Regions from separate parts of the Methylobacterium sp. 88A genome, predicted to be linked through region 3. Evidence: predicted binding sites of a transcription regulator. Region 3 holds the regulator's gene; each other region holds the start of a gene.
The links. The regulator LexA, encoded in region 3, represses DNA repair genes until DNA is damaged. The targets are predictions, from matches to a motif close to TGTTCNNNNTGTGTTCNG.
Positions count from the first base shown of each region.

Region 1: a site for LexA is predicted at 2,342-2,359, ahead of parE (DNA topoisomerase IV subunit B). Genes of this name have one in related genera too.
Region 2: a site for LexA is predicted at 1,643-1,660, ahead of uvrA (excinuclease ABC subunit UvrA). Genes of this name have one in related genera too.

Region 1 is NZ_AQVT01000001.1:1,939,977-1,945,906, reverse strand. Features, by position in the region: gene A3OM_RS0109220 (outer membrane beta-barrel protein) at 1-3, shown strand, start outside; gene parE (DNA topoisomerase IV subunit B) at 238-2,328, opposite strand; gene A3OM_RS0109210 (PhoX family phosphatase) at 2,510-4,498, opposite strand; gene A3OM_RS23730 (hypothetical protein) at 4,632-4,829, shown strand; gene bchE (magnesium-protoporphyrin IX monomethyl ester anaerobic oxidative cyclase) at 4,839-5,930, opposite strand, start outside.
Region 2 is NZ_AQVT01000001.1:1,567,727-1,573,656, reverse strand. Features, by position in the region: gene A3OM_RS0107530 (PAS domain S-box protein) at 1-1,550, shown strand, start outside; gene uvrA (excinuclease ABC subunit UvrA) at 1,851-4,841, shown strand; gene A3OM_RS0107520 (hypothetical protein) at 5,339-5,930, shown strand, end outside.
Region 3 is NZ_AQVT01000001.1:3,323,296-3,329,225, forward strand. Features, by position in the region: gene A3OM_RS0115940 (GntR family transcriptional regulator) at 534-1,226, shown strand; gene lexA (transcriptional repressor LexA) at 1,643-2,380, shown strand; gene A3OM_RS0115950 (ComEC/Rec2 family competence protein) at 2,374-4,635, opposite strand; gene gltX (glutamate--tRNA ligase) at 4,814-5,930, shown strand, end outside.

The sequences.
Region 1 (5,930 bases), 1.4 Mb from region 3:
TAGGATCGTCCATGATCGTCGCGCGGTCCTCATCGAGGATCGCGCGGCATCGGGATCGTCCACGTGAAAAACCCGGCCTCACGGCCGGGTTTTTTGCATTGATGGAGGCTTTCTCGCAATTCACCCGGCGTGACTCGAATGCGGACGCGACGTGGCACTTCGCCTCCGACTCCGTTGGTGCTCCACCCCTGGGAAGAGAGGCGGCTCGGATAGGCCGAACTCGCGACCCACCCGTCCTCAGATGTCGAGTGTCGCCTCGTCGGCGAAGGCGGCGCGCTCAGAGATGAAGGCGAAACGGGCCTCCGGCTTGTTGCCCATCAGCCGTTCCACGGCATCACCGGTGGAATCCCGCGCCTCGTCGAGGACAGCCACGCGCAGGAGCGTGCGCTTTTTCGGGTCCATCGTGGTCTCCTTCAACTGCGCCGGCATCATCTCGCCAAGGCCCTTGAAGCGGCTGATCTCCACTTTGCCGCCCTTGAAGACGGTCTTGATCACCCGCTCCTTGTCGGCGTCGTCACGGGCATAGACCGTCTTGGCGCCGTGGGTGAGCCGGTAGAGCGGCGGGATCGCCAGGTAGAGATGGCCCTTGTCGATGAGCTTGGGCATCTGCCGGTAGAAGAAGGTGATCAGCAGCGAGGCGATGTGGGCGCCGTCGACATCCGCGTCGGTCATGATGATGACCTTCTCGTAGCGGAGGTCTTCGCCCTTGTAGCCGTTACCCGTGCCGCAACCGAGCGCCTGGGTCAGGTCGGAGATGAGCTGGTTGGCGCCCATCTTGTCACGGCTGGCCGAGGCCACGTTGAGGATCTTGCCGCGCAGGGGCAGGATGGCCTGGCTGGCGCGGTCGCGCGCCTGCTTGGCCGAGCCGCCGGCGGAATCGCCCTCGACGATGAAGATCTCCGAGCCCGCCGTACCCGCCTTGGAGCAATCGGCGAGCTTGCCGGGAAGGCGCAGCTTGCGAGTCGCGGATTTGCGCGCGACCTCTTTCTCCTGGCGTCGGCGCAGGCGCTCCTCGGCCCGGTCGATCACCCAGTCGAGGAGCTTGTTGGCCTGGGCCGGGGAGGCGGCGAGCCAGTGGTCGAACGCGTCGCGGATCGCCGTCTCGACGATGCGCGAGGCTTCCACCGTGGCGAGCTTGTCCTTGGTCTGGCCTTGGAATTCCGGCTCGCGGATGAAGACCGAGAGCATCGAGGCGCAGGTCGCCATTACGTCGTCGGTGGTGACCGAGGTCATCCGCTTGGCCTGGCCGACGCGCTCGGCATGCTCGCGCAGGGCGCGCAGCAGGGCCACGCGCAGGCCGCTCTCGTGGGTGCCGCCCTCGGCGGTGGGAATCGTGTTGCAGTAGGAGTGCGAGACCCCGTCTTCCACCACCATCCAGGCGACGGCCCATTCGAGGGAGCCGTGGCCGCCGGGCTTCGTCACCTTGCCGGCGAAGACCGCGTCGGTGACGAGCTCCTTGCCGTCGAGGTCGCGGGCGAGATAGTCGCGCAGGCCGCCGGGGAAGCGGTGCACCGTCTCGGCCGGCACGTCGGCGATGCCCTCCAGCAGGGCGGGGGCACAGCGCCAGCGGATCTCGACGCCGCCGAACAGGTAGGCCTTGGAGCGCGCCATCTTGAACAGCCGGCGCGGATCGAACTTCAGCGCCCCGAAGATCTGCGCATCGGGGTGGAAGCGCACCCGCGTGCCGCGCCGGTTCTGCACCCGGCCGACGGTTTCCAGCGGACCCTGGACATGGCCCCGCGAAAAGGTCTGGCGATAGAGGACCTGGCTTCGGGCCACCTCGACTTCGAGGATGTCGGAGAGGGCGTTGACCACGGAGATGCCGACACCGTGCAGGCCGCCGGAGGTCTCGTAGACCTTCGAGTCGAACTTGCCGCCCGCATGCAGCGTGGTCATGATCACTTCGAGGGCGGATTTGCCCGGAAATTTCGGGTGCGGGTCCACCGGGATGCCGCGGCCATTGTCGGTGATGACGAGGTGGCCGGTCTCCTCCAGCTCCACCTCGATGTAGCTGGCATGGCCCGCCACCGCCTCGTCCATGGAATTGTCGATCACCTCGGCGAAGAGGTGATGCAGGGCGCGCTCGTCGGTGCCGCCGATATACATGCCCGGCCGGCGCCGCACCGGCTCCAGGCCTTCCAGCACCTCGATCGACGAGGCGTCGTAGCCGGCTTCCGCCGCATCGACCGGTGCTCTGTCGAGGGGAGCGCGCGCCGCCGAAGCGGCCTTCGCGCCGCGCACGGGCGCCTGACCGCCCGCGAACAGGTCGCTCGGCCGGCCGCCGGCGGGGGCCGGAACGGCCTGACGTGAGGTCTCGCGCTGAGTCATGGACCAACCATACAGGAACGAAACGGAAACGTGAAGCGATGCCGCCCTGGCCGGCGGCCGCTCTCCCGGTGTTCCTGCGCAGCTTGCGCCGATTCCGTTAATGCTGTGTCGCCGGGGTACCGGAAGCGGGGGCTCGGCCACGCCTGCCCCCTTGGCCGCAGGGGGCGTTCGCGTCGCCCCGTCAGCTTCCGACCCGGCCACCTCCACGCCTGGTGATCGCGACGATGGCGGGGCGGGGCGGCATTCCGTCGATGAAATCCGGCCAGCGGGTGGAGGGCGCCTCGAAGGTGGCGGGCATGGCCTTCGGATCTTCCTCGTCGGCCTCGCCGGGATGCTGCACGGCGACGAAGAACGTGGTGTCGTCGGGGGTGAAGTAGGGGCCGCACATTTCGGCGCCGTTCGGCACCCTGAAGAAATGCTTGCCCGTGCCCCGTCCCTGCCCTTCCGTCTCCATCGCCCAGATGCCGTCGTTTCGCCCCGTCTTCGACGGCGAGTTCCCGTCGGTGGCGACCCAGAGCCGTCCCTGCCCGTCCACCGAGCAGTTGTCCGGCATGCCGAACCAGCCGTCCTTCGTCGTCGCCGAGGAGAAGGTGGCGCCGACCGCCGCGATGGAGGGATCGCCGCATTTGACGAGGATTTCCCAGGCGAAGCCCGAGGCCGCGTGGTCGCCGTCGTCTGGGGTCAGTTCGACGATATGGCCGAAGCGGTTGTCGGGCCGCGGATTGGCGGCGTTCTCATCGCCGGGTTTGCGCTTCCCGTTGTTGGTGAGCATCACGTAGACCTTGCCGGTCTTCGGGTTGGCCTCGACATCCTCTGGACGGTCCATCTTGGTGGCGCCGAGGAGGTCGCCGGCGCGCCGGGCCTCGATGAGCACGTCGGCCTGGGCGGTGAACCCGTTCTCGAGTGTCAGCGGCCCCTGTCCGAACACCAGGGGCATCCAGGTACCGCGTCCGTCGGCATCGAACCGGGCGACGTGCAGCGTGCCGGAATCGAGGATGTCGCGGTTGGCCGCCCGGTCGGCGAGGTCCACGGCCGCGTCGGTCACGAACTTGTAAACGTAGTCGAAACGCTCGTCGTCGCCCTGGTAGACGACGTACCGACCACTCTTCGAGACGATGCCGGCGGCGCCCTCGTGCTTGAACCGGCCCATGGCGGTGCGCTTGACCGGGACCGAGGCGGGATCGAACGGGTCGATCTCCACCACCCAGCCGAAGCGGTTGGGCTCGTTCGGTTCCTTGGAGAGGTCGAACCGCTCGTGGAAGCGGCCCCAGGCATAGGCGTTGCCGGGCAGGCCGAGACGCTTGTGGTTGGTCGCCTCGGCCGACCCCTCTGCGAGGGTGCCGGAGAAGTAATAGTTGATGTTCTCCTCGCAGGTGAGCCACGTCCCCCAGGGTGTGGTGCCGCCGGCGCAATTGTTGATCATGCCCTTCACCGCGCGGCCGGACGGGTCGTCGGTGGTCTTCAGCCGATCGGAGCCGGCGGCCGGGCCGGAGAGGGCCATCGGCGTCTCGACGGTGATGCGGCGGGCGTATCGCGACCCCGGCACCACGGCCCATTTGCCGTCGTTACGCTTCACCTCGATCACCGAGCCGCCATGGGCGGCCATCTCGATGTCGACGAGGTCGCGATTCATGCCCTTGAAGGCCACGGTCTTGATGTCCTGGCGGCCGAGGCCGGGAAACATCAGTTCCTCGTTGGTGTATTCGTGGTTGACCACGAGAAGGCCATGCGCGGCCGGATCGGCGGCGCCGGGCATCGGGAAATAGCCGACGAAGTCGTTGTTGTAGCCGAATTGCCGGGCCTGGGCCGCGGCGCTCTGGTTGAGCGGGTCGAAGGCGGGCGCCCCGGGCAGGACCGGATCGCCCCAGCGGATCAGGATGTCGGCATCGTGCCCCTCGGCCACGTGATGGTGTGCGTCCGATCCCGCCTCGATCTCCATGAAGGGGAACGGCGTCGCCTGTCCCTGCGCCGCCGCGGCCGGGCCGGCGGCGAGCGCGCGGGGCGTCACCACCGCCGCGATGGCGCCGACCCCAAGAAGGCCGCGCAGTAGGTCGCGCCGGTCGAACCGGGCGGCGACCACGTCGCCGAAGGTGGCGTTCCGGCTCGGATTCGAACCGGCATCCTCGCCGTCTTCGGCGGCCTGCGAGCGAGTGCGCAGCGGCTCGGTCATGGTGAACTCGTTCCTTGGAATGGATCGAGTTCGAGTTAGGCGCGCGACATGGCGGGCGGATGACGCCGGCGTTCCGGAACCAACCCTGAGTTTGTGCGTTAGCACACATAGAACGTATCTATGGGAGAGCGACATGGCGCCGTCCGCAGCCTTGAGCATGGTGCGCCACGACGATCTCATTCGCGCATCGCAGGCGGCAGGCCGCGCCTTCTCGCCCATCGAGGATGGGCAGGATGAGGGCGCGGTCGCATCGTCCAGGTTTCTGGCCCTCTCGGCCGTATCGCTGGCGGGGTTCATCGCCAGCTTCGGTATCTTCTTCGTCTTCATCTGAGGTCGACCGTCACGCCGCATCGGCGCGGGGCCTCGCGGCTTCGGGACGCCGTTCCGCGTTGACGACGACCATGGATTCTTCCTCGCCGTCCTGTGGCTCCCCCCAGAATTCTGCGACGCTCGGCCCGTTCTTCACCAACGGGTCGCGCAGGAAGTTCCTGATCTCATAGGGCCATACCCGACGCCCCATCCGCGTGTACCAGCGCATGGCGTGGCGTAGTCCCGCGTCGCGATGGAACAGGACGCGTGCGAGTGCACGCGGGCGAGCCTGGACCGCCACCTCGATGAACTTGAACCACAGCAGCACCCGCCACGGCGCCATGTGCCGGGTCGCCAGCACCTGATGCTTGTAGTCCCAGCGGCGACGATCGGTCTGGATCACCCGCCGATTCGCGGCGATGCTGAAATACGGCGTCCAGCGATGGGGCGTCACGTAGAGCATCTGGATCTGGTCGGGATCGTAGGACAGGAGCTGGCGCAGGCCGCGCCAGTAATCCCGGTCCGTTTCTTCCTCGAACCCGACGACCCAGGTCGCCATGGAGAGGATGCCATGGCGGCGAAGAAGGCGGATCGCCTCGCGGTCCGTGGTGGTGGCGCCGCCCTTCCTGATGCGCGCGAGGGTCGCCTCGTCGGTGCTTTCCAGCCCGAGGAGGAAGCGCGTCCAGCCGGCGCGCTTGTAGAGATGCAGGATGTCGGCATCGCGCACGATGTCGTCGGCGCGGGTCGAGCCCACGAGGATGAGGTCCACATTCTCCGCGATCAGCGTTTCGAGGAAGACCCGCCACGCCTTCTTCGAGACGGTGGGGTTCTCGTCGGCGAAGTTGATGACCCGCACCCCGTGGTCGCGATGGAGCCGGGCCAGTTCCCTGGCGAACTTGACCGGGTCGCGATGACGCCAGCGGGTCCAGAAGCCACGCTGGCCGCAGTAATTGCAGAGATGCGGACAGCCGCGCGAGAACTGCACGACGACGGCTCTCCGGCCGCCCCAATAGCTGTAGCGGGCATGGTCGATGAGTTCCCAGCCGACGCGGTAGGCGTCGAGGTCGCGGATCACCGGCGCGGCCTGCGTGGCATGGGGACCGTCGCCGCTGCGAAAGGCGAT
Region 2 (5,930 bases), 1.8 Mb from region 3:
TGCTGGATCGCGCGTATCTCGTGCGTGACGCTTCGGGCATCCCGCTGCGGATGGTCGGTGCGATGCTCGACATCACCGTGCGAACCCAGTTGGAGGCACAGTTCCGCGCGGTGTTCGAGGGCGCGAATATCGGGATCGTCCAGTTCGATCCCCGCAGCGTCCTGGCGCTCCGGGTCAACGCCAAGCTCTGCGAGATCTGGGGCGCGCCGGAATCCGAGATCGTCGGGTGCTCCCTCGCCCAATGGACGCCCGCGGAGGATGCGGGCGAGCGCGAGGCCCTGCACCGGCGCCTGGCCACCGGCGAGACCCTGCAGGACCGCTTCGAGAAGCGCTATCGCCGGCGGGACGGGCGGCTGATCTGGGCGCGGGTCAACCTGGTCTCGCAGACCCTCGGCGACGAAGTCCACGCCATGGCGATGATCGAGGACATCACCGAGGAGAAACGCGCGGATGCACGCCGTGACGCGCTCCTCAGCCTGGGCGACCGCCTGCGCGAGCTGCGCTCGAACGCCGAAGTCGTGGCGATGACGGCGGAGATCCTGGGCCGGACCCTGGCCACGACGCGGGCCGGCTACGGCATGGTCGACCTGCCGGCCGGACTGGTGACGGTGGCGCATTCGTGGTCGTCCGACGGACAGGTCTTTCCGAGCCAGACCCTGCCGCTGGACGAGTATCCCGCCAGCATCGCCAGCCTGCGGCGCGGAGAGGTGCTCGCGGTGCCCGACCTCGCCTCCGCCTCCGATCTCGACACGGATGCGGCCCTCTACATCGCCCAGGGCGTCCGGGCGGTGATCTCCGTCCCCCTGCTCCGGCGCGGCCGCCTCGTCGGCGTGCTCTACGCGACGGAGGCGTCGCCGCGCGCCTGGACCCAGAACGAGATCGATTTCGTCCGTGACGTGGCGGAGCGGGCCTGGAGCGGGCTGACCCGGATCGAGGCGGACGAGCAGCAGCGCATCCTCAACCGCGAACTCAGCCATCGCATGAAGAACACCCTGGCGATGGTTCAGGCGATCGCCTCGCAGAGCCTGCGCAACGTCACCGACATCGAGGCCGCCAAGCATGCGCTCGCCGCGCGCCTGATCGCCCTGGGCAAGGCCCACGACATCCTGCTGACCGGACAGCGGGAGAGCGCGGAGATGGAGGCGGTGCTGACGAGCGCCCTGTCGCTGCACGACGACCAGCAGCCCGGCCGGTTCCACCTGTCGGGTCCCGACATCGTCATCGGCTCGAAGGCGGCGTTGTCCCTCGCCCTGATGATGCACGAACTCGCCACCAATGCCGCCAAGTACGGCGCCCTCTCCCGGCCTGACGGCCGCGTCACCGTGACGTGGAGCGTGGTCGCGGCGGACGAGGACGACACGATCCACCTCACCTGGTCCGAGCGCGGCGGCCCGCCCGTGCAGCCCCCGACCCGGAAGGGCTTCGGCTCGCGCCTCATCGAGCGCGGCCTCGCCGGCGCGGTGGGCGGCGAGGTCTCCCTCGCCTACGAACCGGACGGCCTGGTGTGCCGGGTCATGGCGCCTCTGTCGGGTTTCCAGGGAAATTTCTAGCGGCGGAAAGCGTCCCGCTCGCGTGGCCGTTTCAATCGTGAAAGCTTCGCCGGGTTCCGGCCGGGGGCAAAATCCGACGCCGATATTGTAGCTGTACGCTTTTTGTTCTAGCTGGGTGACGGATATGCGTGGCGTGCGTCTTGCCCGCCCGGCCCGTGCGCCCGACATGGCGACCGGTGGCGGGGCCGTCGTCGTCGACCTCGCCGCATGACGTCTCGGAGACGATCGCCGCCGAGCGTCGTTGTCGACTGCCCGTTCCTGCAAGCCCTGCCGCTCAAGTCCTGCCGCCGAAGAGACCCAATGGCCAAAGCAAAAGCCGCCGCCAAGACACCACGGGGCCGGAAGACCCAAGCCGCGCAGGCGCAGGAAGAGAGCGTCGAGTCGCGGATCGAGAAGCTGTTCGAGGGAAGCCCCGACCGTCGCGTCATCGCCGTGCGCGGCGCGCGCGAGCACAACCTCAAGAACATCGATCTCACGATCCCGCGCGACAAGCTCGTGGTCTTCACCGGCCTGTCGGGCTCGGGCAAGTCGTCGCTCGCCTTCGATACGATCTACGCCGAAGGTCAGCGCCGCTACGTCGAATCGCTCTCGGCCTATGCCCGCCAGTTCCTCGAGATGATGTCGAAACCCGATGTCGATCAGATCGACGGGCTCTCGCCGGCCATCTCCATCGAGCAGAAGACGACGTCGAAGAACCCGCGCTCCACCGTGGGGACGGTGACCGAAATCTACGATTACATGCGTTTGCTCTGGGCGCGGGTCGGCATCCCCTATTCGCCTGCCACCGGCCTGCCGATCGAGAGCCAGACCGTGAGCCAGATGGTCGACCGGGTGCTGGCCCTGCCCGAGAAGAGCCGGCTCTATCTCCTCGCCCCCGTCGTCCGGGGTCGCAAGGGCGAGTACCGCAAGGAGATCGCCGAGTTCCAGAAGAAGGGCTTCCAGCGTCTTCGCATCGACGGCGAATACTACCCGATCGACGACGCGCCCAAGCTCGACAAGAAGCTCAAGCACGACATCGACGTGGTGGTGGACCGGCTCGTGGTGCGGGCCGACATCGCCGCGCGGCTGGCCGATTCCTTCGAGACCGCCCTGGAACTGGCCGACGGCATCGCACTGATCGAATTCGCCGACCCGGCCGAGGGTGAGACCATCACCTTCTCGTCGCGCTTCGCCTGCCCGGTCTCCGGCTTCACCATCGCCGAGATCGAGCCGCGCCTGTTCTCGTTCAACAACCCGTTCGGAGCCTGCCCGACCTGCGGCGGCATCGGCCACGAGATGCGGATCGACCCCGAACTCGTCATCTCCGACGTCAAGCTCAGCCTCAAGCGCGGTGCCGTCGGCCCCTGGGCGAAATCGACCTCCCCCTATTACGGCCAGACCCTGGACGCCCTGGCCAAACATTACGGCTTCAAGACCAGCGTGCCCTGGTCGGACCTTCCCGAGACCGCGCACAAGGTCATCCTCTACGGCTCCGGCCGCGAGTCGATCCGCTTTGCCTACAATGACGGCATGCGTGCCTACGAGGTGAACAAGCCGTTCGAGGGCGTCGTCCCGAACCTGGAGCGGCGCTACAAGGAGACCGAAAGCGATGCGTCCCGCGACGACATCGCCCGTTTCATGAGCGAGACGCCCTGCGCCTCCTGCGGCGGCAAGCGCCTCAAGATCGAGGCCCTGGCGGTGAAGGTCGCCATGCAGGACATCGGCGACGTCACCGCGCTTTCCGTGCGCGAGGCGCATCGCTGGTTCTCCGAACTGTCGGAGAAGCTGACGCCGAAGCAGAACGAGATCGCCTTCCGCATCCTCAAGGAAATCCGCGACCGGCTCACCTTCCTCGTCGATGTCGGCCTCGATTATCTCACCCTGGCGCGCGGTTCGGGCTCGCTCTCCGGCGGCGAGAGCCAGCGCATCCGCCTCGCCTCGCAGATCGGCTCCGGTCTCACGGGGGTGCTCTACGTCCTCGACGAGCCCTCCATCGGCCTGCACCAGCGCGACAACGAGCGCCTGCTCGGCACGTTGAAGCGCCTGCGCGACCTCGGCAATTCGGTGATCGTGGTCGAGCACGACGAGGACGCGATCCTCCAGGCCGATTACGTGGTCGATGTCGGCCCCGGTGCCGGCATCCATGGCGGCCGGATCATCGCCCAGGGCACGCCGGAGGAGGTGCTGAAGAGCCCCGACTCCCTCACGGCGAAATACCTCACCGGCGAGATGAGCGTGCGGGTGCCCACCGCCCGGCGGAAGGGACGGAAGGGCAAGCTCACCCTCGTCGGCGCGCGGGGCAACAACCTGAAGGACGTGAGCGTCGAGATCCCTCTCGGAACCTTCACCTGCGTCTCGGGTGTCTCGGGCGGCGGCAAGTCCACCCTCATCATCGACACGCTCTACAAGGCGGTGGCCAAATCCCTCAACGGCGCCATGGAGCACCCGGCCCCGTTCGAGCGCCTCGACGGGCTCGAGAATCTCGACAAGGTCATCGACATCGACCAGTCGCCCATCGGGCGCACGCCGCGCTCCAACCCGGCGACCTATACCGGGGCCTTCACGCCGATCCGCGACTGGTTCGCCGGATTGCCGGAGGCGAAGGCGCGCGGCTACCAGGCCGGCCGCTTCTCCTTCAACGTGAAGGGCGGGCGCTGCGAGGCCTGTTCGGGCGACGGCGTCATCAAGATCGAGATGCACTTCCTGCCGGACGTCTACGTCACCTGCGACGTGTGCAAGGGCCGCCGCTACGACCGCGAGACCCTGGAGGTGAAGTACCGCAACCATTCCATCGCCGACGTGCTCGACATGACCGTCGAGGAGGCGGCCGACCTGTTCAAGGCGGTGCCGACGATCCGCGAGAAGATGGAGACCCTGGCGCGGGTCGGCCTCGGCTACGTCAAGGTCGGCCAGCAGGCCACCACCCTGTCGGGCGGCGAGGCGCAGCGGGTGAAGCTGTCCAAGGAGCTCTCCAAGCGCGCCACCGGCCGTACGCTCTACATCCTCGACGAGCCGACCACGGGCCTTCACTTCCATGACGTCGCCAAGCTCATGGAGGTGCTCCACGAACTCGTGGACCAGGGCAACACCGTCGTGGTGATCGAGCACAACCTCGAGGTCATCAAGACCGCCGACTGGGTCATCGACATGGGACCCGAGGGCGGAGATGGCGGCGGCGTCGTGGTGGCCGAGGGGACGCCGGAGCAGATCGCCAAGTCGAAGGCGAGCCATACCGGCCGGTTCCTGCGCGATGTGCTGGCCCGCCGTCCCCTCACCGAGGTCACCGCCAAGGGCCGGGACGCGGCGGAATAAGCTGCCCGCCCGGCCAAGGCCAAGCTCGATTCGACGGCACCTGGGAACGATGGCCCTGCTGCGGTGCACAGGCACCGGGCATGCGGGGATCGTGGTCCGCTGGCGATGCGCAAACTCCCGCCGTCGATTGCGCAATCGTCCTGCCACATGGATCGGTCGCAACGGTTTGACCGATCAGCGTTATTTTGCCGACGCGTTGCCCGTTGCGGCGTCATGCCCGCCGGAATTCTGCTGAAAAAGTTAACAAAACCTTGCGCTGCACCGCGTCGAAATTGCGGCTTTTCCGCAACGGTTCGTTTGGAACTGCCTCGATCCGAAGCATTGGACTGTCAATCCGATCCGACCTGTAGAATAGTTCTCAGCGTTGAGACACGAATTCGGGCCGCAAGGGGGGCCCTACGCACTGGATGTCAGCAAGCCGCAACAATGCGGCACTCGGCACGATGGTTCGTAGGTCTGCGCGGCGAATGCCTGAAATCCTTGGGAAGGACGAGACAATGACGAAGAATTGGCTGGCCACCGGCGCACTGGCGCTGACCATGGGCATGAGCGCCACGGCTTCCTACGCACAGACCACGACTGTTCCCGGTGAGCAGGTCGGCCTCGCCACCGGCGCGCCGCTGCCCGAGGGCATCTACGCCCTGAACACCTTCGTTTATCAGTCGCGCGACAAGTCCGACCTCGATGTCGGGGTCAACATCCCCGTGCTGGTCTGGTCGACCCCGCTGGTTCCGCTCGGCGGCCGCATTGAGCTCCTCGTCGCTCCGCCGACCGTCTTCGCCTTCGGCAATCGCGGCGGCCCCGCTGGTCTGCGTGATCTCTCGATCAACGTCGGCACCTTCGTTGGCGGCATCTGGGCCTTCGATCTCGGCAACAACTTCGGCGTCAGCTTGCTCGGCGGTGTCTACCTGAACGAGCTGAACGGCGACCGTGGCGTTCTGGTCCGGAACGACGGCGTCCTGGCCAATGTCGCGGGTGGCGGTGTCGGAGGTGGCGCTGTGCTGCCGCAGCTCTCCTCGAACACCTACCGCTTCGGCGTTGCCGGCAGCTACACCGGTGATGGCTACAACCTGACCGCCAACCTGACCG
Region 3 (5,930 bases):
CGTATTTTTCTTAAGTCAGACCGAAAAAATTATGACCTCCTCAAGCAGAAAGCTCATGCTTATCTTGAAGACCGTCCGTAAACCTCCCGACCGAAGGGCTAAGGAACGTAATGCGTTATAATGCGTGTCCCTACGTCGACAGCGTGCTGGGATGCCACCGCCAATCCGCCGAAGCCTCATCACGACCTCGCTCAGGCCGCCTTACAGTCGGATCACCCTCCGCATCTCTCGACAATTGGTGGCATACCAAATACCAACTGTCAAACCATTTTGCATGATCTTGCCGGTTTGGTCGGGCTTCAGCGATTGCGCGGCACTCAAACGAACGAGACGATGGCGAGTGCGGCATCGCCGCGGCTCCAACGACCGAATGCATGTCCTCCGGATTGCTAGGACAAGAGATGCCACTATTCTTGTGTTGAAGGATTTCTTTGCCCCGAAGCGTTCCTTGTATTTCGAACGCGGGTTTGGCATGCTTCACACCAAGTGTGCTCGACCCTGTGTGCGAGTTGAAATCATTCTAGGTGTCGAAAATGGTCAAGACGGATACGTTTCAAGTAAAGCCGATCGTTGCGACTTCGAGCTTGCGTGCATTGGCCTACGACGCGCTCAAGGAAGCAATCACGAATATGAACATCTATAATCAGCGCGAGGAGGTGAGGCTCGACGAGAGGAAGCTGTCTCTCAACCTGGGAGTGAGCCGCACCCCGGTGCGCGAAGCGCTGACGGTACTCGAGCAGGAAGGTTTCGTACGGTTCGAGGCCCGGCGCGGCGTCTTCGTGATCAAGAAGTCGAAGAAGGAGATCGTCAGCATGATCCAGGCCTGGTCGGCCCTGGAGAGCATGGCCGCTCGCCTCGCCTGCGAGCGAGCCACAGACGAGCAGTTGCACTGCCTGCGCGAGCATTTCCCGGAATTCTACGAGGGTCGTCCGTCGGATCATCTCGACGAGTATTCGGAAGCCAATATCCGCTTCCACCAGAAGATCATTTCGCTGGGCCAGTGCGACGTCATCAAGGACATCACCAGCAATCTGCTCATGCACGTTCGCGGCATCCGCAACACGGCCATGCGCCAGGGCGACCGTGCCGCCAACTCGATCAAGGAACACGTGGCGATCATCAAGGCGCTGGAGGCGCGCGACGCGGAACTTGCCGAACGCCTGGTGCGCGAGCACGGCCTCGGCCTGGCCAGCCATGTCGAGAAGTACGGCGACTATCTCGACTGAACGGCATCGTCGCCGGTTTCTGGTCGCTGCGACCGCCAATGTCGGCGAACGAGACGGGACATCCGGCTTCGGTCGGATCGAAGCGCCTGTATTGGCTCGCCGATCCGTCACAGTGATCGAAACGAATCCCCGATTCTGCGGCGAAGCCAGCGACCGGTGGCACCGTCGCTATTGAACGACCACGCCGAGGCGATCAGCTCGCGGGGTGGGATGTCGTCGGGATGGAGCCGACTTGCGAGGCGCGAACCGCCAGCCGGGCTCCGGCGCCGGGATGCCAGCGAATGTCCGCCCAGGAACAAACTCTACCACCGCGTTAACGGAACCCTTGCAGAACACTTCCAGAACGTCTACCATGTTCGTGTTTTGTTTCAGCGGCGTTAGTCGCGGCCATTGGCTTCAGTGGAAGAGTGATCTGTATGTTGACGCGTAAGCAGCTGGATCTTCTCCAATTCATTCAGCAACGGATGCAGGAGAGTGGTGTCCCGCCCTCGTTCGACGAGATGAAGGACGCGCTCGATCTCAAGTCGAAATCGGGCATTCACCGGCTGATCACGGCCCTCGAAGAGCGTGGGTTCCTGCGGCGCCTGCCGAATAGGGCCAGGGCGATCGAGGTGATCCGGATGCCCGAAAGCCTGACCGGCGCCCCCGCGCCGAAGCCGGCTCCCGCCGGCGAAGTCCGCCGCTTTACGCCCAGCGTCGTCGAAGGCGGACGGTCCAAGGCGACGCCATCTATGCGTCCGCCTACGACCCAGGCTCAGGACGAGAGCGGACGGGCCATCACCATCCCGGTCATGGGTCGGATCGCGGCCGGTACACCGATCTCGGCGATCCAGAACCAAAGTCACTCGGTCACGTTGTCTCCCGACCTCCTGTCGGGGGGCGAGCATTATGCCCTCGAGGTGCGCGGCGATTCGATGATCGAAGCGGGTATTCTCGACGGCGATCTGGTGGTGATCAAGAAGCAGGACACCGCGAATACGGGGGACATCATCGTGGCCCTGATCGATGATGAGGAAGCCACTCTGAAACGCCTGCGTCGTCGCGGTTCCTCCATCGCCCTGGAGGCCGCCAACCCCGCCTATGAGACGAGGGTGCTGGGTCCCGACCGCGTACAGATCCAGGGTCGCCTGGTCAGCCTCGTCCGCCGCTACTGAGGCCGGTCCGAGGGCGTGTCCGGCAATGGGTCGCCTTCGTCGATCTCGGGATCCTGTAGTTTCGCGGTCTCGGCCGGTGTCGAGGGTACAGGCGAGGCATCGGCCATGACCCGCCGCCACGGAGGCCGGACGTTCGGCGCGCGTGCCGATGTCGCGACAGGACCATCCGGCCCGAAGCGAACGGCCGTCGCCCCTCGCTCCGCCAGGAACGCCCGATCGACGATGAGGCCGGCGCGGCATCCTTTGGGAGCGTCGCGGCGGGCTATGATGATGCTTGCCCTCTCACAATCCTCGGCAAAGGCCCGCTTGTCCTTGACAAGCGCCACGATGCGCCGCGTCTCCGTCCCTGCGGTGCAGCCGACCGCATCGCAACGGCCTTTCGTGGAGGCGGATACGGCACCGGCCTTCCGAGAATCGCCGTCCGCCTTGAGCCATTGTTCGAGGACGAAGGCGGGCGGGTTTCCGAGGATTGCCAGCCGGCCGTCAGGGTCGCGCAGGGCCGCGCCCCCACCCTCCCGGTCGATATAGAGGTCGTAGCGCGGTGGCGTGGCGGCGAGGGCGATGCCGAGGGCGGCCGGAGCGAGTCCGATCCAGCGCAGCCCCGACACGGGGAGTGTCAGCAGGAGCAGGGCGAGGGCCAGCAGGCAGAGGGCCGTGCTGCCATAGGCCGGCACGACGAGGGTGGCGTGGCCAAACCCGCTGATCCACCCGGAGATCGTGAGCATCCCCCGTACCGCGAGCCCCATCGCCCACCAGACCGGCTGATCGAGGGCAAAGGGGTAGGCGAGGATCCCGAGCACCGCCGCCGGCATCACCGCCAGAGATACGAGGGGCAAGGTCAGCGCGTTGCCGACGATGCCGAACGGCTGGACGGTCTGGAAATGATAGGTCGCGAACGGCGCCGTCGCGATCTGGGCGACCATGGTCGTCGCCAGGGTGCCGAGGACCGCGACGGCGAGGAACCGCCATGCGCGGGCCAAGAGGCTGGCGCCTTCGCGTGGCGGCATCCAGCGATTGAGCGTGCCCGCGCAGGCGATGAGGCCGGCCACCGCGCCGAAGGACATTTGGAAGCTCGGGCCGAGTAGCCCGTCGGGCTCGCGCGCGAGGGCGATCAGCGCGGCCAGGGCGAGGTTGCGCATGCTGAGCGCGGGACGATCTACGAGGATCGCGCCCAGCATCACGAGGGTCATGATGAGCGATCGCTCGGCGGCGATGTCCCAGCCCGAGAAGACGCAATAGGCGGTGACGCCGACCATGGCGAAACCGGCGGCGATCTTCTTGATCGGCCAGATGAGGGCGAGGCCCGGGACGAGGGCGAGGAGCGCGCGAACGAGCCAGAACACCACTCCGGCAGCGAGTACCATGTGGAGCCCGGAAATCGAGACCACGTGGTAGATCCCCGCCGCGCGCAGGACATCGTTGGTCTCGGCATTGATGAGGCCGCGCTTGCCCGTCACCAGGGCCGCGGCCACCGCGCCGGCCTGCCCGCCATTGGCATCGGTGATCCGGCGGGTCAGCGCGTTGCGCGCATCGTCCACGGCAGCGGCGAGCGAGACCTGCCAGGGCAAGGGTCTCGGCGGAGGCTTCACCTCGATCTTGCCCACGAGGGAGCCAACGGCGCCGATCCCGCGAAAGTAGGCATCGCGCGCGAAATCGTATCCGCCGGGCCGGGCCGCCTCGGGCGGGGGCAGGAGCCGCGCCGTCGCCGAGATGTAATCGCCGGGCTTCAGGGTGAGCGCCTTTTTGTAGGACACGCGAACCCGCGTCGGCCGGCGATCCGGCGTCAGGGTGCCGAAACTCTCCACGAGGACGATGAGCCGCGCACCGACCTCCCGCTCGTCGAGGGCTTCCACAAGGCCGGTGAGCGGCGCGATGGTCGTCCGGGCCAGGACGGGCGCCGCCACGATCCGCAGGCGCAACACAGCGGCCGAGAAGCCGAGGAAGGACGCGGCGAGTCCGAGAACCAGAGCGAGGGCGACGGGCCTTGAACCGAGGAACGGTACGGCGGCCGAGAGGGCGAGCGCCACGAGGAGCGGTGCCGCCAGCGATGGCTCGCCGTGGGTGGCGGTGAAACAGACGAGAATGCCGAGGCCGAATGCGACGGCGAGCCAGGGAAACAGGCGGCGCTGTTCGGATTCCTCCGCGAGCCCGCCGGCGAACCAGCGTTTTGCCGCCTCTACCATAGCCGACGGGGATCGCGGACGGGCCAGGCCCGCAAACGTCGCGCCCTTTGCTCGCGCGCTGGCCTGGGCCATCTGCCGCTGCGTCTCCCTCAGGGCTCACCCTTTTGGAGAGAGCCCGCACGAGCGGCACCGCCTCCGCCTCGCGACTCGGCGCCACGTTTTCTTAACGTCACCGCAAACGCATGCTACATGCGCCGATCCGGGCCGGTCGATCCGCCCTCCCACCTTCACGCACAAGTTTAGCCGCCCGATGTCGTCACCCGTCGTTACGCGTTTTGCCCCCTCCCCCACGGGGTACCTGCATATCGGGGGAGCGCGCACGGCGCTCTTCAACTGGCTCTATGCCCGCCATTTCGGCGGTCGCATGCTGCTGAGGATCGAGGATACCGACCGGGAGCGCTCCACCCAGGGCGCCATCGACGCGATCCTCGAAGGGTTGCGCTGGCTCGGCCTGGATTGGGACGGAGACGTCGTATACCAGTTCGCCCGCGCGGATCGGCACCGCCAGGTCGCGGAAAGCCTGCTCGCCTCGGGCAACGCCTATCACTGCTATGCGACGCCGGACGAGCTCACCGCCATGCGCGAGGCCGCGCGGGCCGAAGGCCGCCCCATGCGTTACGATGGCCGCTGGCGCGACCGCGATCAGACCGAGGCACCGGCCGGCGTGAAGCCGGTGATCCGCCTACGCGCTCCGTCCGACGGCGAAACGGTGGTGGAAGATCAGGTCCAGGGCCGCGTGACCTGGGCCAACAAGGATCTCGACGATCTCGTCCTGCTGCGCTCCGACGGTAACCCCACCTACATGCTCGCCGTCGTCGTCGACGATCACGACATGGGCGTGACCCACGTGATTCGCGGTGACGACCACCTCACCAACGCCGCCCGGCAGGGACAGATCTACGACGCGCTCGGCTGGTCCGCGCCGATCATGGCGCATATCCCGCTGATCCACGGGGCTGACGGCGCCAAACTATCGAAGCGTCACGGGGCACTCGGTGTCGACGCCTATCGCGACCTCGGCTACCTGCCCTCGGCCTTGCGCAACTACCTCGTCCGCCTGGGCTGGAGCCATGGCGATCAGGAGGTGTTCTCGACCGAGGAGATGATCGCCGCCTTCGAGCTGAAGTCGATCGGCCGCTCGGCTGCCCGATTCGATTTCGCGAAGCTCGAGAATCTCAACGGGCTCTACATTCGCGGGGCGGACGATGCCGTGCTGATCGATGCGATCGAGACGATCCTTCCGGTGCTCGCTCCCGATCGCGGATTGCCCACCGCCTTGTCGCCCGAGCTTCGTGCCAAGCTCGGCGCGGCGATGCCCGGTCTCAAGGAGCGCGCCAAGACCCTCGTGGACCTCCTCGACAGCGCCT